2 linked regions of the Actinokineospora baliensis genome follow. The protein of the gene in region 1 interacts with the protein of each later gene in a pairwise test. Links are inferred from orthologs where the notes say so. Each region holds a gene or a part of one and is shown on either strand. Other genes may lie near its edges. The genes, in order: aceE and nth.

What was found.
Region 2: the proteins of aceE (region 1) and nth interact in binary tests that used the Escherichia coli proteins (3 or more experiments, as listed by UniProt). The link is inferred for Actinokineospora baliensis from one-to-one orthologs.

The regions. Positions count from the first base shown.
Region 1 is NZ_JAFBCK010000001.1:2,992,966-3,008,126, reverse strand. Bases 8,129-11,462 are described here. They hold aceE (pyruvate dehydrogenase (acetyl-transferring), homodimeric type), read left to right. Parts: upstream 8,129-8,496; coding sequence 8,497-11,262; downstream 11,263-11,462. Other genes in these bases: JOD54_RS14405 (nicotinamide mononucleotide transporter family protein), read right to left, coding at 11,316-11,462; JOD54_RS14415 (DUF3052 domain-containing protein), read right to left, coding at 8,129-8,181. Also shown: JOD54_RS14455 (hypothetical protein), read left to right, coding at 1-234; JOD54_RS14450 (substrate-binding domain-containing protein), read left to right, coding at 225-1,733; JOD54_RS14445 (hypothetical protein), read left to right, coding at 1,720-2,475; JOD54_RS35035 (S1 family peptidase), read left to right, coding at 2,566-4,386; JOD54_RS14435 (hypothetical protein), read left to right, coding at 4,642-4,827; JOD54_RS14430 (TIGR04141 family sporadically distributed protein), read left to right, coding at 5,192-6,865; JOD54_RS14420 (peroxiredoxin), read right to left, coding at 7,186-7,644; more of JOD54_RS14415, read right to left, coding at 7,750-8,128; more of JOD54_RS14405, read right to left, coding at 11,463-11,936; JOD54_RS14400 (RNA polymerase sigma factor), read left to right, coding at 12,450-12,947; JOD54_RS14395 (hypothetical protein), read left to right, coding at 12,940-13,941; JOD54_RS14390 (hypothetical protein), read right to left, coding at 13,942-14,886; JOD54_RS14385 (PucR family transcriptional regulator), read left to right, coding at 14,956-15,161. UniProt on the Escherichia coli protein: Component of the pyruvate dehydrogenase (PDH) complex, that catalyzes the overall conversion of pyruvate to acetyl-CoA and CO(2).
Region 2 is NZ_JAFBCK010000001.1:1,704,527-1,719,067, forward strand. Bases 10,203-12,916 are described here. They hold nth (endonuclease III), read left to right. Parts: upstream 10,203-11,058; coding sequence 11,059-11,775; downstream 11,776-12,916. Other genes in these bases: JOD54_RS08160 (Crp/Fnr family transcriptional regulator), read right to left, coding at 10,203-10,426; JOD54_RS08165 (hypothetical protein), read right to left, coding at 10,592-10,840; JOD54_RS08175 (TlpA disulfide reductase family protein), read left to right, coding at 11,772-12,374; JOD54_RS08180 (NUDIX hydrolase), read left to right, coding at 12,371-12,916. Outside these bases: ATPase BagB, read left to right, coding at 1-1,016; JOD54_RS08125 (WhiB family transcriptional regulator), read right to left, coding at 1,191-1,502; JOD54_RS08130 (transglycosylase domain-containing protein), read left to right, coding at 1,755-4,259; JOD54_RS08135 (MBL fold metallo-hydrolase), read right to left, coding at 4,303-5,094; JOD54_RS08140 (NUDIX hydrolase), read left to right, coding at 5,181-5,969; JOD54_RS08145 (Gfo/Idh/MocA family protein), read left to right, coding at 6,016-6,900; dnaN (DNA polymerase III subunit beta), read right to left, coding at 6,937-8,034; JOD54_RS08155 (MFS transporter), read right to left, coding at 8,112-9,350; more of JOD54_RS08160, read right to left, coding at 9,752-10,202; more of JOD54_RS08180, read left to right, coding at 12,917-13,057; JOD54_RS08185 (MarP family serine protease), read left to right, coding at 13,054-14,238; JOD54_RS08190 (alpha/beta fold hydrolase), read right to left, coding at 14,235-14,541. UniProt on the Escherichia coli protein: DNA repair enzyme that has both DNA N-glycosylase activity and AP-lyase activity. The DNA N-glycosylase activity releases various damaged pyrimidines from DNA by cleaving the N-glycosidic bond, leaving an AP (apurinic/apyrimidinic) site.

The sequences.
Region 1 (15,161 bases):
GGCGAGCGGCTCGGCGAGCTGATCACCACCGACCCCGACCTGCGCAGGCGGGCGCTGGAACTGGGGTTCCGGGTGTTCGAGGCGGACGACACGCTGACCACCGGCCAGTTCTCGCGGTTCCTCACCGAGCGCGGCCTGCCGGTGCCCAGCTCCGGGGTCGGTGACACCGAGACGTTCCTGCCGTCGTTGCCGCTGCTGGAGAAGATGGTCACCGAGGTGGGCGGGTGCCCGTGAGGGCCGCGGCGCTGCTGGTCCTGCTGGCGGTACTGGCGGGCTGCGTGGCCGCCGGGCCGGAGCCGGTCCGGCTGACCGTGCTGGCCGACCGGGAACTGGCGGACCTGGAGCCGCTGCTGGCGGACCTGCGCCGGGAAACCGGGGTGGAGCTGGCGCTGGAGTACGTCGACGACCCGGAGACCGAGCTGGTGTCGGGGGACTACCGGCACGACCTGGCCTGGCCGGTGACCGACCGGTTCCTGCACCTGCGGGCCAAGGCCCAGGGCAGGGGCAACGCGCTGCCGACCTCGACGACGGTGATGTCCTCGCCGCTGGTGGTCGGGGTGCGGCCGGGAGCCGCGGCGAAGCTGCGCGCGGCGGCGGGTGGCGCGGAGCCCTCGTGGGCGGACGTGGCGGATCGGGCGGCGGCGGGCGAACTGCGGTTCGGGATGACCGACCCGAGCGGGTCCGGCTCCGGACTGGCCGCGCTGGTGGGGGTGGCGACCGCGGCCGCGGGCACCGGCGGGGCACTGACCAAGGAGCAGGTCAGCTGCGTCGCGCTGGGCGGATTCCTCGCCGGGCAGGTGTTGCAGCCGCGCAGCAGCGCGGACCTGATCGCGCAGTTCACCGCGCGGCAGGCCGAGGTGGACGCGGTGGTCGAGCACGAGTCGACCCTGTTGGCGCTCAACGCCAGCGGGCGGCTGCGCGAACCGCTGGAGATCATCTACCCGCGCGACGGGATGATGCTGTCGCGGTTCCCGCTGATCCTGCTCGACCCGGCCAAGCGCGAGGGCTACCAGCGGGCGGTCGGCTGGCTGCAGGGCGAGCACGCGCAGCGCTGGATCATGGACAACACCGCCAGGCGCGCGGCCGACCCCGGCCTGGACCGGCCGCAGCGGCTGCGGGCGCCCATCGGCAACGCGCTCTACTTCCCCGACCGGCAAGAGGTCCTCGACGCGCTGCTGGCCGCGTACCGGCGGCTGACCTCCGGCGCGGTCCACCAGGTGGTGTTCGTGCTGGACTACTCCGCCTCGATGGCCGGTCCCCGGGTGGAGCGGCTGCGCGCGGCGTTCCGGGCGCTCAGCGGGACCGGCACCGGCGGCTTCGCCAGGTTCCACGTCGGGGAGACGATCACGGTGCTGCGCTTCGCGGGCACCGTGCTGCAACGGCACGAGGTCACGGTCACCAGTCAGTCCGATGTGGACGCACTGGCCGGGGTGCTGGCGGCACCGGCGGACGGGCGGGGCACGGCGATCTGGTCCGCGCTGGAACAGGGGTACCTGGCGGTGCGCGGTGACGCGTCGGTGGTGCTGATGACCGACGGGGAGAACAACGCGGGCATCACCGCGGCGCAGTTCCTCGGCGCCGGAGCACGACCGGTGCCGACCTACGCGATCGCCTTGGGCGAGGCGGATCCGGTGGAACTGGGCGAGGTGGCCAGGGCGACCGGCGGACGGGTGGTCGAGACGAGCGAGGCGGCACTGGAGGCGGCGGTGAGGGAGATCCGTGGCTGTCGATAGGGCTCTGTGGTGGTCGGTGTGGTGGCCGTGGGCGCTGGTGTGGGCGGTCACCGCGGTGGCGGTCGTGGTCGCGCTGGGCGCCCTGGTGTGGGCGTGGCGGTCGCGGCGGCGCTTCGCCCCGGTGCGCGAGGTGCCCGGGTTGACCTTCTACCTGCACGAGAAGTCGGTGATGGACCTGTACCTGTCCGGCGGCTACGGCGACGCGATGCGCCGCGAGGTCGAGGAACGGGTCGGCACCAACCGGGACCACAAGATCGCGCTCAAGGTCCGCGACGTCGGCGTGGACGGCGGGCGCACCAGCGGGCGCGAGGTGGTCAGCCGCTACATCACCACCGCAGAGCCGATCGCGGTGATCGGCGTCCTGCTCGACGTGCTCGGCGCCGCCGACGGCGTGGTGCACGTCGACCTCGGCAAGCGCACCGTCGTGCGCAACACCGCGCTCACCAGGGTGCACGACGACGGCGCGGCGGTGCGGCTGCGCGCGATCAACGACTACGTCTCGGTGCGCGGGTCGTTCCGGGTCGCCGAGCAGTCGGGGTCGCGCACGGTCCTGCTGGCCCCGTTCGGCGACCCGGACGACCCGGAGGAGGGGCCGCAGGTGCGCATCGAGTGCCACCAGGACGGCCTGCGCGACGACGAGATCCCGGACGGGCCGTTCCAGGCGCGCTGCCTGGGCAAGGTCCAATCGTGGAAATCGGGCACGGGGGAACTGGTGATCAGGCCGATCGCCATCTTCCAGTGAATTCTGTTATGGGGATCTGAGATGACCCCGGACGTGTTGGCGGCAGGGCAGTCTTTTCTTTGAATGGATACCCTGCCTCCAGGAGCGAGAATGCTTCGACGTCTGCTTGTCCCGGCCGCTGTGCTGGTCGCCGCCGTGGTGGGCCCCGCACCGCCCACCGGTGCCGCTGACCTGGCCGAACCCGCACCGGCCCCGGCGGCGGCCAGCCCGGTGAGCACGACCGGCGCCAGTGAGAGCACCAACACCGCGATCCGGTATGGCAATACTGGGAATTCCTGGCGCACCGAGTTCACGGCACCGGGTGCCAGTTATGTGAAGGTGCATTTCGCGCCGCTGAAACTGGTGGGCGGTGACTACGTGACCGTCGCGTCCCCCGACGGCCGCGAGGTCTACACCTACTACGCCGACCGGTCGAAGGGCTCGTCTTTCACCGAGCACGGCGGCCCCGGGTTCGCGGCCATGTCGATCGACGGCGACACCGCGGTGGTCACCCTGCACGCCACCGGTGCCCGCGACGGCGCCCGGCTGACCCGGCAGGGCTACGGCACCCGGGTCACCCGCTACGACCGCGGTTTCGGGGCGGCCGAGTTCGCCGCGAACAACCCGCGGCCGTTCAGCGTGTGCGGCAACGACGCGCGCAAGGACGTCGTCTGCTACCAGAACAGCCACCCCACCGAGTACGCGCGCTCGCACGCGGTGGCCAGGCAGCTGGTCAACGGCCTCGGCTCGTGCACGGCGTGGCGGGTCGGCAACACCAACCGGATGCTGACCAACGCGCACTGCGTCGCCGACGCGGCGGAACTGCGCTCCAGCGAGTTCCAGTTCGACTACCAGTGCGCCACCTGCGGCGGGAACAACCCGCGCACCGGCACCAAGGTCGCGGGCCAGGACCTGATCCGCACCAGCTCGCTGCAGAACCTGGACTACACCCTGTTCAGCGTCACCAACTTCGAGAGCATCCGCCAGTACGGCACGCTGTACCTGGACGTGCGCGAACCGACCGCCAACGAGCGGATCTACATCGCGGGCCACGGCGACGTCCTGCCCAAGCGGATGTCGCTGTTCGAGGAGTCCGAAGGCGGCGCCACCTGCAAGATCGACGTGGTGTCCTCGGGGGTCAACACCGGCTACCGCTGCGATTCCTCGGGCGGCAACTCGGGTTCGCCGGTCCTGGCGGGCTCCTCGCACAAGGTGATCGCCCTGCACCACCTGGGCGGCTGCCCGAACTGGGGCACCCGGATCACCCTGGTGTACAACGAGATCCGCAACGACATCGACAACACCAGCGGCGGCGGCAACACCCCCGTCCTGGCACTGCAACCCACCTCCGGCACGGTGAACCAGGGCACCTCGACCACGGCGACCCTGCAAACCCCCACCATCAGCGGCAACCCGACGCTCACCCTGAGCGCCACCGGAGCCCCGGCCGGAACCACAGCCGTGTTCTCCCCCACCGCCGTCACCGCGGGCCAGTCCAGCACCCTCACCATCAACGTCGGCACCGCAACCGCCCCCGGCACCTACACCATCACCGCCTCGGCAACAGGCGCCACCACCGCCCCGGCCACCTACACCCTGACCGTCCCAGGTGGACAAACACCGTGCCAGGGCATGAAGGTCACCAAAACCGGCTCCCTCACCACCGGAGCCACCCAATACCAACCCGACGGTTCCTTCTTCCAAACCACGGTGGCAGGCGCCCACAAAGCCTGCCTGACCGGCCCCACCTCCGCCAACTACGACCTATACCTCCAAAAATGGAACGGCTCCACCTGGCCCACCGTCGCCCAAGCGACCACAGCGGGCTCCAGTGAAACCCTCACCTACACCGGAACCGCGGGCTACTACCGCTACCAGATCAAATCCGTAACAGGCAGCGGCTCCTACACCCTCGGCTACAACTACCCGTAACCAGACGGCTGGCTCCCGTCGTCCCACGGGAGCCAGCCCCTGATCGGATCAAGAGCAGGTCGGATCCCTGGCGGTGCGCCGAACGGTCCCCAAACCGCAACACCCGTTCAGCCCATGCAGAGTCATGTTTACCGCTAGAAAATCACCTACAGTGACGACCAACCTGCCCCCCCGTATAGCGCTCGCGCGATGTGTCCAGCATTTGTCACACATTTCCCGCCCGACGGCGGATTCATGACAACCGTGGGTTTCCCCATGATTGCCTCGGTCGACCAGAAACTGGCGGCGACGAGCATCCCGCTCATCAGTTCGGCTGAACTCGACCTCCGTCGGGCTGAAAACTTCGGCCGCTCGGCGACACGCCGCGACCTCGATGCGACAACGCTGGGCTCGATGAGGCATGCTTTGTCACGTTCGAGTGAGGGCATGGTTCTCGTTTGATCACAGTCGAACACAAGCGCGGCCCCCTGCTGCAACAGGAGGCCGCGCGAAGCTCACCCCATCCACTGGCCTGATAACCGGAATTGGAGGAAGCCCTTCGAGTCTAGGGCCAGACGCCCCCGCCCACCAGAGTTCGGCCGCGTGACTTGGCCTGCTTGGGTGTTTCGGTTGAGAGTCAAGCCGTCGAGGTCTTTCGACCTGTCCCCCGCTCACCGCAGTCGGTGACCTCCGCGCACACGGGCGAGTCGAACCACTCGCCCGTGATCACCGCGCGCGGGAAAACTGTCCATGATGGACTCGAAGAAGGACGGGCGCGTCGGGCAACCGCGATGTCCGCCCGTGCACGAACAAGGATGATTTCACTTTGCCTGGAAAGAAACTCCCCACCGCGCCGGTGACCATCTACCGGTTCCCGGCAGGCCTCCCCCTCACCGACTACCTCAAGCCCCCCAAGGACGCTGAACTCGAAGTCGATCAGACGACCCGGATAGCGGGCGCCACCGCCCACCTCGTGGCAGGTGGACGCGTGGGCAACAACGCGTCGTGGGGCGACCACCCCCGGCAGATCACCGGTGTGGACCTGGAACTCGCTGTTCGATCGCCTTTCCTCGTCGTCGTGGTCGAACTCGACCAGGACTGGGTGTGCGCCGCCACCTGGGGCGTGGGCGCGCACCACCTGCTGGACGAAACACTGCTGGACGAGGGCTTCGGCTTGGCGTTCGCCGTCCGCCGCGTCGACCCCTCGAACCTGCGCACCGTGAACAGCGCCTCGGTGGACACGACGTCACGGCAAACGCGGACCTCGTTCCCGCTCGGCAACCCGCTTTCCGCCTTTCCCCTGGAACCCGCGGGTGAGGTCGTGACGCACGTGACCGGGCCCGCCGACATGGCGGGCCTGACCTATCACCGGGCTACCGGCAAGACCTGGCAGATCAAGGCAGGCGACTCACTGCACATCCAACTGGGCCGGTCGCCCGAGGACTTCGTGGCGGACCTGCGCACCATCTGCGCAGTGGTGGACTCCACTGACGCGGCGTCCCCCTTGCGCTTCATCAACCAGGTGCGACCGGCAGGGGCGAACCACCCCTTGATGGCCGAACTCGAGGCAAGGCTTGCCGTTGCCCTCGGCGGCGACACGCGCTTCGGGCCGATCGGCCTCTGCTGGCCGAATGCGGCCGCCGCCGCCGCGGCGGAGGCGAACTCCTTCGCCATCACGAGCTTCGGCGGCCTCGGCCACGTTCGGCTCGATCCCGATGTCGACATCGACGAGGTCACCGCGCGGTTCGCCCAGATCACCGAGGGCGCGCGCCTCGCGGAGTTGAAGACCGCGCGCTTGGCGCCGTGCGCCGATGACCAGGGCGAGGATGCCCTCGTCCGGCCGATCACGCTCGACAAGTGGATCTCCTTCGAGACCACGCTCGGGAGCAAGACCTTCTGCCTCAACCGCGGCCGCTGGTACGAGATCGGCGAGGACGCTGTCGCCCGAGTCCACGAACGATTGGCCGAACTCTTCGCCAACACCAGCCCGCTGCCGTTCCCGACCTGGCGGCGAGCCAGCTCGCCCGACGACGAGCACCGGTACTGCGAACTGGTGGCCGAGCAGTCCGGTTTCCTCTGCCTGGACAAGAACCTCGCCCGAACACCGATGCACCCCCGGCTCGAGCTGGCGGACCTGCTGGGTCCCGACAACGAGCTGATCCACGTCAAGTGGCCCTCGGGCGCAGCCGCGATGGGGCACCTCTTCACCCAAACCCGAGCATCCGCCTGGTCACTACGCTCCGAGCCCGAGGCGTTGGGGCAGCTCGACACCAAGGTCAGGATGGCCGACAACGCCAGAACGATCACGACCAGACCGCGGACGGTGGTCTTGGCCATCGGCGGTCGACAGTGGGGAGTGCAGACGCTGTTCACCCTGACCCAGGTCGGCCTGATCCGGTTGAGCCAGGAACTGTCTTACCTCGGCATGACGCTCCAGTTCGCCAACATCCCCTTTGTCGCGAAGTCGAGGAAGAACGGCCGATCAAGCCAAGCCGCCTGATCTCAGGCCATAGGGCGCTTCACCGCTCGGACCGGCCATGACATGGCCCGTGCTCCTCATCAGAGGCGTACTCGTCATGCGGCCGGTCCGAGCCCCGCTCGTGCGCAGCACCCGATGCAAGAAGGCAGTCGAGCTACCGAGTACACCCGCGCCCGGACGGGGTAGAAAATCAGCTGCGCCAGGCGGGCTCCTGCAATCAAATGATTCTGTGGGCGCAGCAGGATTCGAACCTGCGACCGCTCGGGTGTAAACCGAGTGCTCTCCCGCTGAGCTATGCGCCCGGGTCCGCGCCCCCACCGACTCGGGGCGCGGGGTCGAACCTACAGCGCGGCCACGGCCTTCTTCCAGGCCTCCTGGTCGCGGGCCTCGCCGGGGCCGTTGATCTCGGCGAAGCGGACGGTGCCTTCGGTGTCGATCAGGAAGGTGCCCCGGTTGGCCAGGCCCGCCGCCTCGTTGAAGACGCCGTAGAGCTTGGCTACGTCGCCGTGGGGCCAGAAGTCGGAGAGGAGGGGGAACTGGTAGTTCTGCTGGGTCGCCCAGGCCTTGAGACTGAAGGGGGTGTCGACCGACACACCGATGACCTGGACGTTGTTGTCGCTGTAGTCGGCGAGCTCGTCGCGGACCTGGCAGAGCTCGCCCTGGCAGGTGCCGCTGAAGGCGAACGGGTAGAACACCAGGAGCACGTTCTTGGCCCCCCGGTAGTCCGCCAGCGCCACCGGCTGCTTGTTGTAGTCGTTGAGCGTGAAGTCCGGGGCCTTCGAACCGACCTCGACCGCCATACCAGGAATCCTCCGCGGCTGGGGGCGCGTCGCCGCGCCGAGACTGTGCACGGCCAGCCTAGGCCACCCGGGTGGGTGAGCACCCGGGTGACCACCAGCACAGGGTCAGCGCTTGGGCTTGGCCGACTTGGGCGCCACCAACCTGGTACCGGCCCAGTCCTGGCCGACGCTGACGCTGGAGGTCTGGGCCAACCCCGCGGTGGGCACCGCCTCGGCGATGTCGCTCGGTTCGACGTGCCCCGGCCTGCCGGTCTTGGGTGTCAGCACCCAGATCACGCCGTTGTCGGCGAGGGGCCCGATCGCGTCCATCAGCGTGTCGACGAGGTCCCCGTCCTCCTCGCGCCACCACAGCAGGACGATGTCGACGACCTCGTCGGCGTCCTCGTCCAGCAGGTCGGAGCCAATGCGCTCCTCCACCGCCGCACGCAGGTCGTCGTCGACGTCCTCGTCCCAGCCGAGCTCCTGGACTACGTTGCCTGCCTCGATCCCCAGCTTGTCGGCGACGTCGGCGTTCCCGGCGTCTCCCGCGGCCACCACGGTGTCACTCCTCCAGTTGTGCTCTCGCGGTGCTCCTGCCCCCTCGTCCGAGGGCCGTCGACCGCGTTGTGCCTGTTCGGTTAGGCGATAGCGAACACTGACAGTGGCCACCTGCGCAACCGTCCGCTGTTCGACACGCCGCTACCGGGGCCGCCAGCCGCTCCGGCGCGCCGGGTCGTGCGGGCTGTCCCACGTCGTCTACTGAACAGTAAGGATGACGCCGCCGCCCGGCGAGCGGAACATGGCAGAGTGTCACCCGGGCGCGTGGTATCGCGCGCGCGAAAACTTGTCCTCTGATCAGGCTGGAGCTCCGAGTTGGCCACGCAGAAAAACCAGCCCACCCCCGAGCGCGTCCGCGTCATCCGCGACGGTCTCGCCGCACACCTCCCGGACATCGACCCCGAGGAGACCGCGGAATGGCTGGAGTCCTTCGACGCCGCGCTGGCAGGCGGGGGGCAGCAGCGCGCGCGCTACCTGATGCTGCGGCTGCTCGAGCGGGCCAGGGAGAGCCACGTCGGGGTGCCCGCACTGACCAGCACCGACTACGTGAACACCATCCCCACCGAGAAGGAGCCCTGGTTCCCCGGTGACGAGGAGGTGGAGCGGCGGTACCGGGCGTGGATCCGCTGGAACGCCGCGATGACGGTGCACCGCGCGCAGCGCCCCGGCGTCGGCGTCGGCGGGCACATCTCGACCTACGCGTCCTCGGCCGCCCTTTACGAGGTGGGCTTCAACCACTTCTTCCGCGGCAAGAGCCACCCCAGCGGCGGCGACCAGATCTACGTGCAGGGCCACGCCTCCCCCGGCATCTACGCCCGCGCGTTCCTCGAGGGCAGGCTCACCACCTCGCAGCTCGACGGGTTCCGCCAGGAGCTCTCGCACGCGGGCCCCGGCGGCGGCCTGCCGTCGTACCCGCACCCGCGGCTGATGCCGGACTTCTGGGAGTTCCCCACCGTCTCCATGGGCCTTGGCCCGATGAACGCCATCTACCAGGCCCGGTTCAACCGGTACCTGCGCGACCGCGGCATCAAGGACACCTCTGACCAGCGAGTATGGGCGTTCCTCGGCGACGGCGAGATGGACGAGCCGGAGTCGCGCGGCCTGGTGCACGTCGCGGCCAACGAGCAGCTCGACAACCTCACCTTTGTGATCAACTGCAACCTGCAGCGGCTGGACGGCCCGGTCCGGGGCAACGGCAAGATCATCCAGGAGCTGGAGGCGTTCTTCCGCGGCGCGGGCTGGAACGTCATCAAGGTCATCTGGGGCCGCGAGTGGGACTCGCTGCTGCACGCCGACCGCGACGGCGCGCTGATCAACCTGATGAACACCACCCCCGACGGCGACTACCAGACCTACAAGGCCAACGACGGCGCCTTCGTCCGCGAGCACTTCTTCGGCCGCGACCCGCGGACCAAGGAACTGGTCACCCCGATGACCGACCAGGAGATCTGGAACCTCAAGCGCGGCGGCCACGACTACCGCAAGGTGTACGCGGCCTACCAGGCGGCCACCGAGCACGTCGGCCAGCCCACGGTGATCCTGGCCAAGACGATCAAGGGCTACAACCTGGGCCCGCACTTCGAGGCCCGCAACGCCACGCACCAGATGAAGAAGATGACCCTGGACGACCTCAAGGCCTTCCGGGACACCCTGCGCATCCCGATCTCCGACGCCGACCTCGAGCGCGACCCGTACCTGCCGCCGTACTTCCACCCCGGCCAGGACGCCCCGGAGATCCAGTACCTGCAGGAGCGCCGCCGCCAGCTCGGCGGGTACCTGCCCGAGCGGCGCACCAAGGCCAAGGCGCTGGCGCTGCCCGGCGACAAGGTCTACGACGTGCTCAAGCGCGGGTCGGGCAAGCAGGAGGTCGCCACCACGATGGCGTTCGTCCGGCTGGTGCGCGACCTGGCCAAGGACCCGGAGATCGGGCCGCGGCTGGTGCCGATCATCCCGGACGAGGCGCGCACGTTCGGCATGGACTCGATGTTCCCCACGCAGAAGATCTACAACCCGCAGGGCCAGCTCTACACCTCGGTCGACGCGTCGCTGATGCTGTCGTACAAGGAGAGCGAGCAGGGCCAGATCCTGCACGAGGGCATCAACGAGGCCGGGTCGACCGCGTCGTTCACCGCCGCGGGCACCTCCTACGCCACGCACGGCGAGCCGATGGTGCCGATCTACATCTTCTACTCGATGTTCGGCTTCCAGCGCACCGGCGACGGCCTGTGGGCGGCGGCCGACCAGATGGCGCGCGGGTTCGTGCTCGGCGCCACCGCGGGCCGCACCACGCTGACCGGTGAGGGCCTGCAGCACAACGACGGGCACTCGCTGCTGCTGGCGGCGACCAACCCGGCCGTGGTGGCCTACGACCCGGCGTGGTCGTTCGAGATCGCCCACATCGTCAAGGACGGCCTGCGCCGGATGTACGGCGAGCAGGCCGAGGACATCTTCTACTACCTGACGATCTACAACGAGCCCTACCAGCAGCCCGCGGAGCCCGCGAACCTCGACGTCGAGGGCCTGCTGCGCGGCCTGTACCGCTACGCCGAGGCGCCCTCGACCGAGGGGCTGCGGGCGCGGATCCTGGTCTCCGGCGTGGCCATGCCCGCCGCGCTCAAGGCCCAGCGGCTGCTGGCTGAGGAGTGGGGCATCGGCGCCGAGGTGTGGTCGGCGACCTCGTGGGCGGAACTGCGCCGCGACGCGGTCGAGGTGGAGCGGCACAACCTGCTGCACCCGCAGGCCGACCCGAGGGTGCCGTACGTCACCTCGGTGCTGTCCGAGGGCGCGGGCCCGGTCGTGGCGGTGTCGGACTGGATGAGCGCGGTACCGGACCTGATCCGCCCGTGGGTACCCACCGACATGTTCACCCTGGGCACCGACGGGTTCGGCTTCTCCGACACCCGCCCGGCCGCCAGGCGGCACTTCCTGGTGGACGCCGAGTCGATCACCGTCGGCACCCTGGCCGCCCTGGCCCGGCGCGGCGAGGTCGGCCGGGACAAGGTCACCGAGGCCGCCACCCGCTACCGCATCGACGACGTCTCCGCCGCCGGACCGCAGACCTCGGACCCCGGCTCCGCCTGACGCACCCCACCGGCCGGGCCCCCGCGATCGCGCGGCGGCCCGGCCGGTGGCGTTCAGACGGTCGCCGGGACCTGGCGCCGCGCGGAGCGGTACCAGGAGATCCAGCCGTGGACCACCAAGGCCGCGAAAACGGTGTAGACGACGGCGCTGAACCAGAGCCCGCCGTGCAGCTGCAGCGGGATGCCGATGGCGTCCACCACCAGCCAGACCAACCAGAACTCGACCAGCCCCCACGCCTGCATCGCGAAGGCGAGGACGGTCCCGACGAAAATCGCCGCATCCGGCCACGGCGCCCAAGAGGCGTCCAGCGCGTCGAGGAGCAACGCGAAACCGGCGGTACCCGCGACGAAAACCGCCGCCGTGGCCACCAACTCGGCGGGCCTGGCGCGGCGAACCGCCACACCGAACACCGGGTCGCGGTGACGGGCCCACGCCCACCAGCCGTACACCGCGATCACCCCCACCACGACCTGCCGGACCGCCAACCCGCCCAGGTGCGCCGACACGTACACCGTGAACAGCAGCACCACCGAAGCCAACTGCACCGGCCACGTCCACAACGTCCGCCGCCGCGCCAAGAACACCACCGCCAACGCGAACGCCTGGCCGAACAACTCCGCCAACGCGATCCGCTGGCCGAACACCGAGACCGAGGTCTCCAGCAGAACCCCCACCACGCCCCCTCACCCCGAGACCGGACACCCAACCCGAACACCCAGCAGAACCCCCTTGTTCCCGCGGCGAAATGCCACGAAAGAGGGAACTCCCCCGCCTCGTCTGGCACCCGCCCCCAGCGCGCTCCATAGTGGAACTACCGGTGGGGACCGGGGAGATGGGCCGCCCGGCATCGAGCGCACCGACATGCCGGGCGGCCCGCCCGATTGCCTTTGCGTGTTCGCGGAACACGCTCAGGGGATCGGGCGTTTTTTGTATCTGGGGGGCGACCCCCCAGGCCCCCACGGTGCGGTACGCGCCGGAACCAGCGGGGTTCGCTCGACCTTCGCCCACGGTGCGGTGGGCGCGGAGGCCGGGGAGCGGTGGAGTTCGCGGAGCTTGCGTAGCGGACGGAACCGTGGACGGGCTGGGGCGGTCGGGAGCATGCCTTCGCACTGGACCAGTGGGGTCACGGTTGGGTTACGGGGGGCAACTGGGTGGGTGGGGTGGGGGGTAGAGGGGGTGTGGATGAGATGGGGCGGGCGCCGGAGGGGGCTGAGGGGTTTGCGGAGTGGGTGGGGCCGCATGTGGGGGTGATCGCTCGGGTGGTGGGGCGGGTGGGGGCTGGGTGGGGGCTGGGGGTGAGTGATCGGGATGACGTGGTGCAGGAGGTGTTGGCGCGGGCCTGGGTGAAGAGGCGGCAGTTTGATCCGGGGCGGGGGTCTCCGCGGGTGTGGTTGTTGGCGATCGCCGCCGATCAAGTGCGGAAGTTCGCGGGGAGGCGGAGGAGAGAGCACCTCCAGCCAGCAGGAGTTGTTGAGGCCGAACCAACGGCGGAGCGGGTGGATTTGGGGCGGGCGTTGTTGGGGTTGACGGAGCGGCAGCGGTTGGCGGTGGATTGCTTTTACTACGCGGATTTGAGCATCGCGGAGACGGCGGTGGTCATGGGGTGTGGGGAGGGGACGGTGAAGTCGACGTTGTCCGATGCGCGGGCGAAGCTTCGGGTGCGGTTGGAGGTGTCTCATGACTGATCCGGTGGATGAGCTGTTGCGGGCGGATGGGCAGCGGTGGCGGGCGGCTCAGCCTGAGCCGCCGGAGCCGGATGTGCGGCGGTGGCGGACGGGGAAGAGGCAGTTCCACTTGGCGGCGGCTGCGGCGGCGGTTGTGGTGATCAGCGTGGGGGCGGTGGTGATGTGGCCGAAGAACGAGCAGGCCACCCCTGCGCATCGGGTGGAGGATCTGTCGGCCGTGGCGATCCCGACGATCACCTGGGTGCCCGGCCGGACACTGGAGCTGGCGTTGACGGGGGAGGGCGCGACGGTTCAGGCGACCGGGACGGTGCGGGAATCGGCGGGGCAGCGGCTGTTGTGCCCACCCGCGCCGACCATCGGCGAAGGGTGTCCGATGGGGGTTCGGTTCACGGGGGTGGATGTCGCGGTTGGCACCGAAGTGACCCTCAAGGGCACGTGGAGCGGTGGAGCTCTGCACGACGCCAAACTGGACACGCCAATCCCACGCCGCGGCGAGCTCAAGGAACTGCCGATGGAGTGCGTACCGCCGCCGGGGGGCTGGCAGCCGGGGAACGCGGATACCAACGCGCTGCACGAGTACGTCTACGCCCACCCCGAGCGGTTCCACCCGCCCAAGGTCGACTACCCCAACGGCCCGCTGGTCACGCCGACCGGCGACGCGGGCACCCGCCCGCCGGAGGTGCTCGTGGTCGGGGTCGTCACCGGCGACGCGCGGGCCGAGCTGCGGGAACTGCGGGCTCGCTACACCGGGAACCTGTGCGTCATGTCCACCCCGGGCTGGAGCACCGTCGTCGACTACACCAAAGCCGAGGCGGAGTCCCGGTCGCCCGCGCTCACCGGTCTGATGCGGGACCCGGCCAACGGGATCTTCTCGATCAGCTCCACCAGCGAGGTCGTCGTGGACGTGGTGCAGCTGACCGCCGACCTGAACAGCAAGATCAACGCGGCGTCCCCGGGCCCCGTGTACGTCCGGACCTGGCTGGTGGCCGCGTGATCAGGCCGGGCGCAGCCAGGGGTTGAAGTGGATCAGGGCCATCGGGAGGGCGGCGAAGTCGGCCACCAGGTCGGGGGTGAGCATGACCAGGTCGACGGTGAGTTTGTCGGCGGCGCTGGTGGCGTAGACGCCGTACTTGGGGTCGCGGAGGAAGGGCTCGATGGCCTTCTCGGTGGCGGCGCGGACGTGCTCCTGGTCGGCGATGGAGAGCCCGTCACCGGCGGGGACGACGCAGAGGTTGCCGGTGTAGCGGGCCTCCAGCGCCTTGCGGGCCTCGGCGACGTCGCCGTGCACGACCTCCACGACCATGACCCTGGCCTGGGTCAGCATGTCCTCGGTGGGGGCGTTGCCCGAGGGGAAACCGTTGGGCCAGGCCACCCACGGCTGGCGGAAGTCCTCCGGGTGTTCCTCGACGACGTAGCGGTGCAGTTCTTTGCTGTCGACGTCGCGGTAGGGCTGCCAGCCGCCCGCGGGTGGCTGGCAGGGGACGGCGGGGGCGGGCGGCGAGGCGTCCGGCGGGGCGGGTTCCTGCCGGATCACCTCGAAGGTGCCCGCCCGCCACTTCCCGCGCAGCGTCACCTCGTCGGGTAGGTCCCCGGTGAGCCCGGCGATCGGGACGCCGAACACGCAGCCGGTCGGGTCCATCCCGGTCGTCGGCGCGGGAGCGCAGAACCGGGCGGGCTTGCCCGCTTCCGCGAGCACGCGACCGGTGGCCACCACCTCGTCACCGTCGTGGACCACAGGCATTGCCTCTGGCGGCTGAGAGCTCGTTGGCGGCGGTCGTTCGCCTATAGACACCTGGCCGACGGTGGTCTCGGGTGCGGCTTCCGCGGCACAGGACGTCAGTGCGCCGACGGCCGCGACCAGGCCGACAGCGGCGAGCAACCAGCCCTTGTCCCCCACCGGGCACCTCCAGATGACCTGCACGTAGCCGGTACGGCTCAAGTCTGGCCGTGGTGGCCCCGGCGGGCAAGGCGGTGTCACGTGCGAGAGTTGGGGGATGGGAGTGGTGGGATGAGTTCGGCGTCGGAAGGGCTGTCCTCGGCGACGCTGGCGGCGGTGGAGCGGGCCTCCGGCAAGCTCGCCGCCGCGGCGGTGGCCGCCATGGACGAGCAGTTCGCCTGGTTCGGCCGGATGCCCGCCGACCAGCGCGCGTCGGTGCTGCTGGTCGCGCAGAACGGCGTCGCCGGGTTCACCGCGTGGCTGCGCGACCCGAGGGA
Region 2 (14,541 bases), 1.3 Mb from region 1 along the record:
CGGTCCGGGCTGCTGAGCGCGGCCGCGCCACTGTGGTGCTGACCATCGACCCGGCCCGTCGTCTCGCCCAAGCCCTAGGGCTGGCCGAACTCGGCAACGTGCCGCGCGCGGTCTCCGTCGCGGGGTTCGAGCCCAAGGGTTCGCTCAGCGCGATGATGCTCGACATGCGTCGCACATTCGACGACATGGTGATGGCGCACGCGGGGGAGAAGCGCGCGGAGGAGGTGCTGGCCAACCCGTTCTACCGGACCATCTCCTCGTCCTTCTCCGGCACCCAGGAGTACATGGCGATGGAGAAGCTCGGCCAGCTCGCCGCCGACGGCACCTGGGACCTGATCGTCGTCGACACCCCGCCGTCGCGCTCGGCGCTGGACTTCCTCGACGCGCCGCAGCGGCTGTCCACCGCGCTCGACGGCCGCATGATCAAGCTGCTGACCGCCCCTGCCCGCGCGGGCGGTTGGGGCATCCGCAAGGTGGTCAGCGCCGGGTTCGGCCTGTTCGCGAAGGCCGTGTCGACCATCGTCGGCGGCCAACTGCTCGCCGACGCGTCCGCGTTCGTGCAGGCATTCGACGGCATGTTCGGCGGCTTCCGCGAGCGCGCCCGCAAGACCTACGAACTGCTGCGCTCCAACGGAACAGCGTTCGTCGTCGTGGCCGCACCGGAACCGGACGCGTTGCGCGAGGCCAGCTACTTCGTGGAGCGGCTGGCGGACGAGGCCATGCCCCTGGCCGGGTTGGTCGTCAACCGGACCCACCCGGTACTGGCCCAACTCCCGGCGGCCAAAGCCCTCGGCGCCGCCGAAAACCTGGAGTCCAGCGGCGGCGCCCCACTGGCGGCCGCGGTCCTGCGCCTGCACGCCGACCGGGTCGCCCTCGCCCAGCGCGAGCGCCGCTTGATCGCCCGCTTCACCAAGGCACACCCAGCCGTCGCACTCGGACACGTCCCCGCGCTCGCCGCCGACGTGCACGACCTGGCCGGACTCCGCGAAATCGGCGACCGCCTCGCAGGCGGCTGACCGGGCTGGATCGGGTACCCGCGGCAGACCCCCCGCCGCGATGCCTCGGTCCCGCTCGGTGTTGATCGCAATGGCGAACGCCGGTGGGATGATCCCCTGTCGAGTCGACCCTCTCCGTCGACAGGGCGGCCGGATCCCCGCGACGGCGTTGTGGCCGCCGCGGGAGTCGACCGGTCAGCCCACCTGGGCGTCGATGTCGTCGTAGAGGTGCCTGCGGCGGGCGTCGTCGAGCAGTTCGCGCCACGAGAGCACGTCTGGCCTGCGGCGCAGCAGCGCTCGGCGCTCCCGCTCGGTCATCCCGCCCCACACACCGAACTCGATGCGGTTGTCCAGTGCCTCCGCGAGGCACTCGGTGCGGACCGGGCACGCGATGCAGACCATCTTGGCCTTGCGCTGCTCGGCGCCCCGGACGAAGAGCCCGTCGGGGTCCTCGTCCCGGCACGTCGCCCGGACCCGCCAATCGGCCTGCTGAGTTTCGAGCTGCATATCCCCCACCCCTGTCGTCGTCGCGACCCTGGAACCCGGTACCCCCCGGTACCGGTGCCGTCCAGCTCCACCTGCGGACCCGTTCGGCGCTGTCGTGAGACGTTGACGAACATTACTGGGTCCCGGTTCCATCGAACACGCCGACGGACGCAGGTGTTACAGAAAGTCAATACGCCAGGTGGTGTCGTCCGAACGGCACGTCGCGTGACGGTCTGCCGGTGGTCCGACCGGGTCACGCGTACGCTGGGTCCCGTGCGTGTGGGAGACAGCCTGCTGAAACTGCTCGGTCTCTGCCTGCTCGCGGGGGTGCTCGTCGCCGGGATGATGTTCCCGATCGTGGGTGCCCTCGGCGTGGCCTCGAACCGGGCGAGCGACACCATCGACAGCGTTTCGGCCGACCTGGTGTCCACGCCGCAGCCGCTGATCACCACGATCACCGACAGCGCCGGTGCCCCGATCGCCTCGCTCTATGACCAGTACCGGATCCCGGTCACCGCCGAGCAGATCTCGCCGACGATGAAGGCCGCGCTGATCTCGGTGGAGGACCGCCGGTTCTACGAGCACCACGGCGTCGACTGGAAGGGCACCATCCGCGCCGCGATCTCCAACCAGTCCGGCGGTGACGTGCAGGGCGCCTCGACGCTGACCCAGCAGTACGTCAAGAACTACCTGATCAACGTGGTCAACCGGGACAACAAGACCGAGCAGTCCAAGGCCCAGGAGCAGACCGTCGCGCGCAAGCTGCGCGAGGCGCGGATCGCCATCCAGCTCGAGCAGAAGATGAGCAAGGAAGAGATCCTCACCGGCTACCTCAACGTGGTCGAGTTCGCCTACGAGGTCTACGGCATCGGTGCCGCCGCCAGCGCGTACTTCGGCACCACCCCGGACAAGCTCACCGTCGCCCAGGCGGCGCTGCTGGCGGGCGCGGTGAACAACCCCGTGCTCTACAACCCGTGGCGCAAGCCAGCCGAGTCGTTGCAGCGGCGCAACTTCGTGATCGACAAGATGGTCGAGAACCAGAAGTTGTCCGCCGACGCGGCCGCCGCGGCGAGGAAGGAGCCGCTCGGCATCCTGCCCACGCCCAAGAAGCCCGCCGCGAACTGCGTCGGAGCGGGCCCGCTGTACGGGTTCTACTGCTCTTACGTCGTCGACTACCTCGGCAAGCTCGGGTTCACCGACGACCAGCTCAAGTCCGGCGGCTACACCATCAAGACGAGCTTCGACGCGAAGGCCACTCAGCTGGCCAAGGAAGCCGTCGAGGCCGAGGTGCCCAAGACCCAGCCCGGTATCGCGAACACCATGGCCGTCGTGGCCCCCGGCAAGGAACGCCACCAGGTCCTCGCGCTGGTCGCCAACCGCGACTACGGCCTCGACCCCGGCGCGGGCCAGACCACCTACGGCCTGCCGAGCCGGATCGCCAACAAGTTCGGCGCGGGCTCCATCTTCAAGATCTTCACCGCCGCGGCCTACCTGGAGAAGGGCGGCGGCATCAACAACATGGTGGACGTGCCGGACACCTTCACCTCCAACGTCTTCACCGGCGGCGGCAAGACCTGCCCGCGCACCCCGGCGCCCAACGACGGCGACACCCGGTTGTACTGCCTGAAGAACGCGGGCAACTACGGCGACAAGATGCTGCTCACCGACGCGCTCGCCACCTCGCCGAACACCGCGTTCGTGCAGCTGGAGGAGCGGATCGGGATGGGCCCGGTCGTCGACATGGCCAGCAGGCTCGGCCTGCGCGAGACCATGGCGTCGAGCATGGGCGGCGTCGACCCGGACCCCGGCCGCACCGAGGCGGAGTACCGGCTCAGCCAGAGCGACTTCTTCAAGCCCAGCGGCAACAGCGCGGGCAAGGCGTCGTTCACCCTCGGCCCCGGCCCGGTGAGCACCCTCGAACTGGCCAACGTCGCGGCGACCCTGGTCAGCGGCGGCGTGTGGTGCCCGCCGTCGCCGCTGGTCGAGGTGCTCGACCGCAACGGCAAGAAGGTCGACGTCAACGAGCAGCCGTGCGAGCAGGCCGTCGCCGAACCACTGGCCAACACGCTGGTCACCGGGCTGTCCAAGGACGACACCCACCCCGCCGGTACCTCGCGCGGCGCCGCGCAGGCGGTGGGCTGGGACCGGCCGATGATGGGCAAGACCGGCACCACCCAGGAGCACAAGTCCGCCGGGTTCGTCGGCGCCACCCCGCAGTACGCCGCGGCGGTGCTGACCTTCAACGACAGCCCCAAGCCGCAGGGCATCTGCGACTACGACCCGCCGCGGTTGTGCGGCACCGGCGGCAACATCTACGGCGGCAAGGTGCCCGCGCGCACCTGGTTCGCGATGATGAAGCGCTACATGGAGGGCGTCCCGCGCGCGGAACTGCCCCAGATCGACCCGCGCTACGTCGACGGCGGCCCGGAGATCAAGGTCCCCGAGGTGCTCAACCTCAGCGTGGAGGAGGGCAGCCGGATCCTGACCGACGCGGGGTACAAGGTCGTGGTCAAGGACCGCAACGACGCCCGCAAGAAGGGCACCATCGTCGGCCAGTCGCCGCGCGGCGCCGCGTTGATCGGGGAGACGATCACGCTGCAGGTCAGCACCGGGTACGTGCCGCCGCCGCGCACCACCGACCCGTCGATCCCGCCGCCCCCGGGCACGACGGACATCCCAGGGCCGGGCAACGGCGGCGGGGGCGGCAACCCAGGCAGACCGGGTAACGGTGGTAGGCCCGGTGATCCGACCTTCACGATCATCCCGCCGATCCCCTAGCTGAAGAGACCGCCGGGCCCGTAGTGGCCCGGCGGTCTCTTGTTCAGGGCTGGCGGCGTAGGTATTCCAACTGCGCGCGGACCGACCACTCGGCAGGCGCCCATAGAGCCTGGTCGACGTCGGCGTAGACGACCTCGACGATCTGGCGTGGTGTCGCTGAGGGGCCTAGCTGTGCCAGGGCGCGCCGGATCTGGTCCAACCGCTGCTCTCTATGCGCGAGGTACTCCTGGGCGACAGCGGCCAGATCGGGCAGATCTGGGCCGTGCCCTGGAAGTACCGCCGCGCCTGGCTTGTGCGTTGCGAGGGTCTTAAGGGCATCGAGGTAAGAGCCCAGTTCACCGTCGGGCGGTGCGATGACGGTGGTGCCTCTGCCGAGGATGGTGTCTCCGGTGAGCACCGCGGAGCTGCCCGCGTGGTCTATGGCGATGCAGATCGAGTCGGCTGAGTGGCCGGGGGTGTGGAGGATTTCCAGGTCCAGCCCGGCGAGTTGGAGGATGTCGCCGTCGCGCAAGGGCCCCTCGCCGCGGCACAGGGCCGGGTCGAACGCGCGCACGGGCGCGCCCGCTTTCTCCGCCAGCCAGGTCGCGCCGCCGACGTGGTCGGCGTGGTGGTGGGTGATCAGGATGGATTCGATCTCCCCGGCCTCGGCCAGCACGCGCTCCAGGTGGGGGAGGTCCTCCTCGCCAGGGTCGACGACGACCGAGCCGGTCGAGCCCGGCGCCCGCAACACCCACGTGTTGGTGCCGTCCAGCGTCATCGGACCCGGGTTGTCCTCGAGCACGACGCTCGCGAACGGCGTCACCTGGCGCGGAACACCGTAGGCGGGGTGGGACATCGACACTCCGTTCGGGTGGAGGGCTGTTCGGCCAACGCGACAGTAACCCCGGTTAAGGTCGCACCGTGCCCGAGTTGCCTGACGAGATGGTCCTGCCGGAGGGGTTCGCCCCGCCGGAGGTACCCGATCCGCCCGCTGTCGCACGAGACGCCGCCACCGTGATGCTCGTCCGCGACGGCGCGACCGGCCTCGAGGTCTTCCTCCTGCGCCGCGTCATGGGCATGGCCTTCGCGGGCGGCATGACCGTCTTCCCCGGCGGCGGCGTGGACAAGCGCGACGCCGACGCGACCATCCGCTGGCACGGCGAGCCCCCGTCCTGGTGGGCCGCCCGCTTCCGCTGCGACGAGTCCCTCGCCAGGGCGCTCGTCTGCGCGGCGGTCCGCGAGACCTTCGAGGAGTCCGGCGTCCTGCTCGCTGGCCCCGACGGCAGCAGCGTCGTCTCAGACACCCGCCCGTTCCACGCCGCCCGCCAGGCCCTGGTCGACCGGGAGTACTCGTTCGGCGAGTTCCTGGCGGACAACGACCTCGTGCTGCGCGCGGACCTGCTGCGCCCGTGGTCCAACTGGGTCACCCCGGTGCCGGAACCCCGGCGGTACGACACCCGGTTCTTCCTCGCCGCGGTGCCGACCGGTCAGCAGGCCGACGGCGCCACCTCCGAGGCCGACGACGCGATCTGGCAGACCCCGGCCACCGCCATGGCCGACTGGAAAGCGGGGAACCGGGCGCTGCTGCCCCCCACCTGGATGACCTTGGCCGAACTCGACGAAGCGGGTTCCGTGGCCGCCGCCATGGCCGAGTCCCGCGTGATCGTCAAGACCACGCCGGAGATCATCCGCGACGGCGGCAAGCTCCGGGTGGTCCTCACCACCGCCTGAGGGGCCGGGGCTGTGCCGCCCGGGTGCAGTGGCCCAGGATGGGCGCATGAGCGGTGTGCTGCGGGTCGGGTTGGTCGGAGCGGGACCGTGGGCGAAGGCGGTCCACGGCCCGGGGTTGGCGGCGCACCCCGGGGTTGAGCTGACGGCGGTGTGGGCCCGGCGGCCGGAGGCGGCCGCGGAGCTGGGCGCGCCGGTGGTCGCGGACTTCACGGAGCTGCTCGAGCGGGTGGACGCGGTGGCGTTCGCGGTGCCGCCCGGCGTGCAGGAGGAGTTGGCGGTCCAGGCCGCCGAGGCTGGCAAGCACGTGATCCTGGAGAAGCCGATCGCCAGCGACCTCGCCGGTGCCGAACGCGTGGCGGCGGCGATCGGGCAGGCTGGGGTGGCCTCGATCGTGGTGTTCATCCGCCGGTTCGCGCCGGAGGTCGAGCAGTGGCTGGCCGAGATCCACGCCCGCGACGGCTGGGCCGGTGCCAGCGCCCGCTGGCTCTCCGGCGCCCTCCTCGGCGGTGCCTACTCCGGCTCGGCCTGGCGCCACACGGGCGGCGCCCTCGCCGACATCGGCCCCCACGTGGTCGACCTGCTCGACGCCGCCCTGGGCCCCGTCACCGACGTCCTCACCGCCCACAAGGGCGACCCGGACATCTGGCACCTGCTCCTGCGGCACGCAGGCGGCCAAACCAGCACAGCCACCCTGTCGATGGCCCTCCCCACCCGCCCCACAGTCACCGACCTCGCCACCTACGGCGTCAACGACCTCGGCTACCTGGAACTCTCCGGCCGAGCGACCCCAGCCCAAGACGCCTACACCCGCCTCCTGGACGAGTTCATCCCCCTCACCGCCACCCCCAACCCCACCCACCGAGTAGACGCCACCCGAGGCGTCCACATCCAACGCATCCTCGACAAAGCCCTCCGCCTAACCACCGACTGAGCCCACAACAAGCTGGCCTGCCCGGAGCGCCGCTCGCTATGCCTTGGGCGGGAGCATGGGCATGAGGATGTAGCGCAGCTCCACCTCCTCCGCCTCCACCGCTGTCACCACGGTGGCGCGCATGCCCGGCTGGATCGCCAGCTCCACCTGTCGACCGGCGAACGGGCGGAGGGCGTCCACCAGGTAGCGCGATTGGTACGACGGGCTGGTGCGGCCGCCGGTGGGGGTTGCTTTGACTGACTCCTCCGCTTCGCCCGCGTTCTGGTCGGTGGCCCTGAGGCGGACTTCGGCGTCGCCCACCTCAAGCCTCACCACGCCTCGGGCGTCGCTGTAGAGGGCGACTCGGCGGGTGGCGGCGGCCAGGGCGTCGGCGTCGACGGTCACCTTGGTGTCCACATCGGACAGGGCGAGTTTGGTTTCGCTGAGGTAGGAACCGTCCAGGACGGCGGTGGTCACCAGGGTTTGGCCCCAGGTGGCGGCGAACTGGTTGGGGGCGACCAGCAGTCGCACCCGGTCCACACCGGACACCTGTTTGGCCACCTCGACCAGCAGTGTCGCCGGGACCATCACGTCGATGTCGCCGTCGGCCGCCCACGGCAGGCTGGCGATCGCCATGCGGTAGCGGTCGGTGGCGCGCAGGACCAACCGGTCGGCCTCGGACCGCAACCGGACCCCGGTGAACACCGGCAGGGCCTCGTCGCGGGCGGCTGTGCTGGCGACCGTGGACAGGGCGGTCGCCAGGGCCGCGCCGGACACCACGCCGCCGGGGCCGGTGACCTGGGTGACGCCGGGGTGCAGTGCGTGGTCGAGCAGGGGCAGCGCGAAGCGGGCACCTTCGGCGCGGATCGCCAGCCGGTTGCCCTCCACCACCAGCCGGACCTCCGGGGCCGTCAGCGCCCGCAGCGTCTCAGCCAGCGGTTTCGCGGGCACCAGGACCTGGCCGTCGGTGTGCACGAGCGCCGAGCAGGCCACCCGTGCAGTGCGCTCCCGGTCGCTCGCGGCCAGTTCGACCCCGGCCGCCGTCGCCGTCAGCAGGACGCCGCTGAGGACGGGGTCGATGAGCTTGCCGGGGACGAGGCGCACGAGGTCCGCGGCTGCCGCGGCGAGCGCTCCGGTGGGGGCGGTGAGGTCCATGCGGTGAAGGTAGCGGCGCGGACCGACAGGCGGCGGAAGTTGTCCACAGGCCCGGGCAGGCCCCGAGCAGGCCCAGGTCAGGCCATGGCGGGGACGGCGTGCGGGTTCGGCGCGGCCGCCGCGGTGACCGTGGCCCGGCGGGCGTAGACCACGGCGGCGAACGCCAGCCCGACCCCCGTCGCCACCAGGTACGACGCCCAGATGCCCACGTGCTCGACCAGTTGCCCGCTGACCAGTTGCCCCAGCGCCAGGCCGAGGGTGACCGCGGTGATGATCCAGCCGAACGCCTCGGTGGCCGCGCTCGGCGGCGCGACCAGGTCGATCGCCGCCGAGTGGGTGGTGGCCTGCGGGGTGACCATGGTGCCGACCAGCAGCAACGCCACCGCCAGCCACACCAGGGTGGTCGGGATCGCCAGCACGGCCACCAGCACGGCGAACGCGGCGAGCAGCGCCGACAGCCGCAGGTTCAGCGCCCGCGGCCACGGCCGGATGCCGTAGACCACGCCGAAGAGCACCGAGCTGATCGACAGCAGCCCCAGCAGCAGCCCGCCCGCCGGGGTGTTCCCCGCCGCGGTCGCCGCCGCGGGGACCGCGACCTCCACGAACCCGATCACCGCGCCGAAGCCCATGGCGGCGATCGCGAGGGTGCGCATGCCGGGGTAGGCCAGTGGTCCGAGCAGGCCGGAGGAGTGCTCGACGGGTTCCGGGCGGTGCGTGCGGATGGTGTGCGTCATCGCGAACCAAACGCTGCCCAGGATCATGCACAGCGCGGCGGCCGCGAGTCCCGTTCCCGGCCACGGCAGTGCGATGAGCAGGCCGGAGATGGCGGGTCCGAGGATGAAGAAGACCTCCATGCTGATCGCCTCGTAGGCCAGCGCGGCGTCGCGGACCGGTCCTACTGGGGTGACCCGCGTCCACATCGTGCGCGAAGCGGAGGCCACCACCGGTTCCGTAGTGCCGACGAAGACGCCTAGCGCGACCAGCAGTGCGGTAGGCGCGCCTGACTCGGTCGCCACGATCGTCAGCCCGACGAACACGCCAAAGAGGGCCGTGGTGATCAGCAGCGGGATGGCGGCGCCGACCCGGTCCATGATCCGGCCCTGGCCGACCGACCCGATGGCCAGCCCGACCAGGGTGCCCGCCGACACGAGGCTCGCGGTGGCGTAGGAGCCGGTGGTCTCGCGGATGTAGAGCAGCATCGAGAAACCCACCATGGCCACCGGGAGCCTGCCCAGCACCGAGGCGAGCGCGGGCCCCCGGGCGCCCGGGGTGGTGAGGGCAGCGCGGTAGTCGGCGAGACCGGCGGAGTGGGACATGCGTACCAGTATGCATTTTCCGGTACGCCCGTACCAGTAATTTCCCCGGTGGTTTCCGCCACCCCGGATCGGGGTACATCTCGGTTGCGTAACAGTGACGCGGATTCTCCGTGAACCGAGGCAACGCGACCGGGACGAGGTGAGTCCTTGAGGGTGAAACCACTTGAGGTTGGGGTGGGCAACCGTGCGATGGTTTCCCGAGTGGGTACCCCCACCACGAGTTCCCTCCGGTAACGGGTCGGGGCCTGGGCCGGAGGGGCGGGGAGCGTGAGCCGTCGGGGGATGGTTCACGCGAACAGCGGGAGGTCGGTGCGCCGCGTCGGGGGCGGCGCCCGGCCTCTCGCCGAGGAACGCGAGAAGGCCCGGTCCGCGGGGGACCGGGCCTTCTCGTATCTCACGCTCTACCGCGCGCGGCGCGCCAGGCGCTCGGGGTCGAGGATCAGCACGCTCTTGCCCTCCAGCCGCAGCCAGCCGCGGTGGGCGAAGTCGGCGAGCGCCTTGTTGACGGTCTCCCGGGAGGCGCCGACGTACTGCGCGATCTCCTCCTGGGTGAGGTCGTGGGTGACCCGCAGCAGCCCGGCCTCCTGGCTGCCGAACCGCTGGGCCAGCTGCAGCAGCGCCTTGGCGACCCGGCCCGGCACGTCGGTGAAGATCAGGTCGGCCAGCATGCCGTTGGTGCGCCGCAACCGGCGGGCGATCACCCGCAGCAGCTGCTCGGCGATCTCCGGGCGGGTCGCGATCCACTGCCGCAGCGCGGGCCGGTCCATGGTGACCGCGCGGACCTCGGTGACCGTGGTCGCGGTGGACGTGCGCGGGCCCGGGTCGAAGATCGACAGCTCGCCGAACATGTCGGACGGGCCGAAGATGCCGAGCAGGTTCTCCCTGCCGTCCGGGCTCTTGCGGCCGAGCTTCACCTTGCCGGACTGGATGATGTAGAGCCGGTCGCCCGGTTCGCCCTCGGCGAAGATCACGTGCCCCCGCGGGAACTCCACGGCTTCCAGCGTTTGAGCGAGCGCTTCGGCCGCGGCCGGCTCGACCCCTTGGAAGATGCCCGCGCGGGCCAGGGTCTCATCCACCTCGGTCCTCCTGTTTCCACCCGACGTCAGCGCATTCCCGCGACGTCGATCACGACACACAGTGTAGGGCGTGCCCCGGGGATCTCCCGTCGGCTCGCCGCCTCGGCGGCGCTAAGACCACCCGCGACGTGCCTGCTCACGCACCCAGCCGCATGACCTTAGCGCTTAGGCCCCGCCCCGGCGACCGCGCTTGGCGGCCCGGCCACCGAGCCTGCGCAGCCGGAACAGCTCCAGCGCCCGGCCGATGCCGTGCCCGTAGAGCGCCCGCACCTCGTCCGGCCGCGCCGACTCGAGGAACTCCTCGACGTCGGTCTCCTGGACCGCGACGTGCCGCAGCCGGGCTTCCACGCGCTCCATGAACAGCGCGAAGAACATGATCACTAAAGGTACCGCGAACACGAACCAGACAGCCATGTCTCGTCGATCCTCGCTCCGTAGCCGCTACCGCCTCGCCGACCCCGGGTCCCGCCTCCGGTCCCGGTGCCGTGTCACCCTGGTTGACGTCCGGGGCGCACTTGGGGTTGTCCGACGGCCCGTAGGCTAGCGAGGTGCCGCCGACGACCCGACGCCCGCCCCAGCCAGCAGCCGAGGAGACCGGGCGCGACCTGGGCCTGACCAGGCGGGTGCGCAGGATGACCCGCGCGCTCGCGGAGGGCTACCCGGACGCGCACTGCGAGTTGGACTTCACCACCCCGCTGGAACTGGCCGTGGCCACGATCCTGTCCGCGCAGTGCACGGACGTCCGGGTCAACCTGACCACGCCCGCCCTCTTCGCGAAGTACCGGACGGCCGCCGACTACGCCTCCGCCGACCGCCTAGAGCTGGAGGAGTTCATCCGGCCGACGGGCTTCTACCGCAACAAGACGAGCTCTCTTATCGGTCTTGGCGCCGCGCTGGTCGAGAACCACGGCGGTGAGGTGCCCGGGAAGCTCGAGGAGCTCGTGAAGCTCCCAGGCATCGGCCGCAAGACCGCGAATGTGATCCTGGGCAACGCGTTCGGCGTGCCGGGGATCACTGTGGACACCCACTTCGGCAGGCTTGTGCGGCGCTGGGGGTGGACGGAGGAGGAAGACCCGGTCAAGGTCGAGCACGCGATCGGCGCTCTGGTCCCGCGCAAGGACTGGACGATGCTCTCGCACTGGGTGATCTTCCACGGCCGCCGCGTCTGCCACGCCCGCAAGCCCGCCTGCGGTGCCTGCCTGCTCTACCGCGACTGCCCCTCCTTCGGCGATGGACCCACTGAGCCGGAGCAGGCCGCGAAGCTGGTCAAGGGCGTCGAGGCACCGCACCTGATCACGCTTGCGGAGAAGACCCGCGACGGCTACAAGCCCGGGAAATCGACCGGGTGACCACGACCGCGAGGTGGGTGCTGGTAGCGGTGATCCTCGTGGTCGCCGGGGCGGTGGCGTTGTGGCCGCGCGGGTCGGACCCGGCCCCGGCCCAGCCGGGGCCGGACCTCACCGCCGAACGCACGGCCGCCGCCCTGCAGCCCTGCCCGACCGGCTCCGGTGTCCCCGGCCTGGCCGACGCAGGCGCCGAGTGCCTCGCCGACGGAACCCGGGTCAGCGCGGGCAACGTCCTCGGGGGTCGACCCGTCCTGGTCAACGTGTGGGCGACCTGGTGCATGCCGTGCCGCGACGAGCTCCCGCTGCTCGCTGAGTACGCGGCGAGCCCCGGCGCGGTCGAGGTCGTCGGGGTCGCGGTGCAGAGCCCGGACAAGGACGCGCTGCAGCTGCTGACCGCACTCGGCGTGCGGTTCCCGAACCTGCTAGACCGTGATGGTCAAGTTCAACGGGGGCTGCGGGTGCCGGACGCCCTCCCAGCCTCGTACCTGGTCGCCGCGGACGGCACCGCCACGCTGATCACGCAGCCACGGCTGTTCCGGTCGGTCGAGGAGGTCCGCTCGGCCGTGGAGAGCCACGTCAGCCAGGTCGGAGGGGGCCGATGAGCACGCATGGACCGCTGGTGGACCCGGCGGGGCTGCCGGACTGGCTCGGCCCCGTCGTCGCCGCGACCGAGAACCTGGACCTGGGGCTGTGGCGCCGGTTCGCCGCGCCGGGGCCTGGCTCGCGCGACGCCGCGGTGCTGATGCTGCTCGGCGAGACCGAGGACGGCCCCGACCTGCTCTTCCAGCTGCGCGCCGACACCGGCGGCAACCACTCCGGCCAGGTGGCCTTCCCCGGTGGTGGTGCCGAGCCAGGTGACGCCGGACCGGTGGACACCGCGGTGCGGGAGGCGGTCGAGGAGACCGGCTTGGACCCGACCGGTGTCCGACCGGTGGCGTTGCTGCCGAGGCTGCACGTCCCCGTGTCCGGGTTCGACGTGGCGCCGGTGCTGGCGCACTGGGAGCGGCCGAGTCCGGTGCGCGCGGTCGACGCGGCCGAGACGCAGGCCGTGGCCCGGATCCCGGTCGCGCACCTGGCCGATCCGGCGAACCGGTTCCGGGTGTCGCACCCGAGCGGCTACACCGGCCCTGCCTTCGCCGCCCCCGGCATGCTGATCTGGGGTTTCACCGCCGGGTTGTTGACCATGCTGCTGGCCGTGGGCGGCTGGGAGCGGCCTTGGGACACCGGTGACGTGCGCGACCTGGCCCAGGCGTGGCGCGGGGTCGGTTCGGGGGTCCGGTCGTGAACTGGGTGGATGTGCTGGTGATCGCGCTCGCCGTGCTGGCCGCGGTGTCCGGGGCGCGCCAGGGCGTGGTGACCGCGCTGCCCGCGTTCATCGGGGTGCTGATCGGCGCGATCGCCGGGATCAAGCTGGCGCCGCTGGTGGTCGAGCAGATCGACTCGACGCCGACCAGGGTGGCCTTCGCGGTGGCGGTGTTCGTGCTGCTGGTGGCCCTCGGCGAGACCTTCGGCGTGTGGATCGGCCGGACGATCCGGCAGAAGATCTCCTCGCCCAAGCTGGCCGGGGTGGACAGCGCGCTCGGCGCCGTCGTGCAGGGCGTGGTCGTGTTCGTCGTGGCGTGGTTGATCGCGCTGCCGCTGACCACCGTCGGCGGGTTGCCCGGCCTGGCGTCGGCGATCAACAACTCCGCGGTGCTCGGCGGCGTCAACGACGTGATGCCGCAGGCCGCGCGCGGGTTGCCCAACGAGCTGCGGCAGCTGCTGGACGTCTCCGGGTTCCCGGCCGCGGTCGACCCCTTCGACCGGACGCCGAACAAGGAGGTCGACCCGCCCGACCCGGCCTTGCAGGCCAGCGCGGTGGTGCAGCGGGTGCGGCCGAGCGTGCTGAAGATCAACGCGAAGGCCCCGTCCTGCGAGCGGGCGCTGGAGGGCAGCGGGTTCGTGGTCGCCCCGCAGCGGGTGATGACGAACGCGCACGTGGTCGCGGGCACGGACGAGGTGAGCGTGGAGGCGGGCGATCGGACACTGCGGGCCACCGTGGTGCACTACGACCCCGCCACCGACTTGGCCATCTTGAGCGTGCCCGCGCTTAAGGCCGATGTCTTGCCGTTCGCACCGGATGACGCCTCTAGTGGCCAAGACGGCATCGTGCTCGGCTACCCGCTCGACGGGCCTTACACCGCCGCGGCTGCGCGCATCCGGGATCGTCTCCCACTGCGCGGTCCGGACATCTACGACGCCAACACGGTCACACGGGACGTGTTCACGCTGCGCGCCAAGGTGCTGAGCGGCAACTCCGGTGGCCCTGTGGTCAACCCGAACGGCGAGGTCATCGGCGTCGTGTTCGGTGCGGCGGTGGACAACTCGGAAACCGGGTACGCCTTGACCGCGGCTGAGGTGCGCGCCGAGGTCGATCAGGCGCCGTCGCTGCGGGAGCCCGTGGGCACCGGTCGCTGCTCCAACTAGCCCTTCACGAAGGCGGTTAGGAGCGCGTTGGTCGCCTCCGGGGCCTCTTCGTGGGGGAAGTGCCCAACCATGGGGAGCTCGTGCGCCTCGGTAGCGCCACCGATCCAGGGCGCGGAGGTACCACGGGTGCGTGGCAGCACGCAGGGGTCGTCGGCGCCATAGAGCTGCAGGACGGGGGCCTCGATCTTGCGGCCTAGCGCCTCTGTGAACCGGCGTCCCTCGCCGCGCACCTGCGAGCGCACAGCCCAACGGAGGTACTCGAGCGAGCTGTGCGCGGTACCAGGAACCAGCATCGCGGTCCGG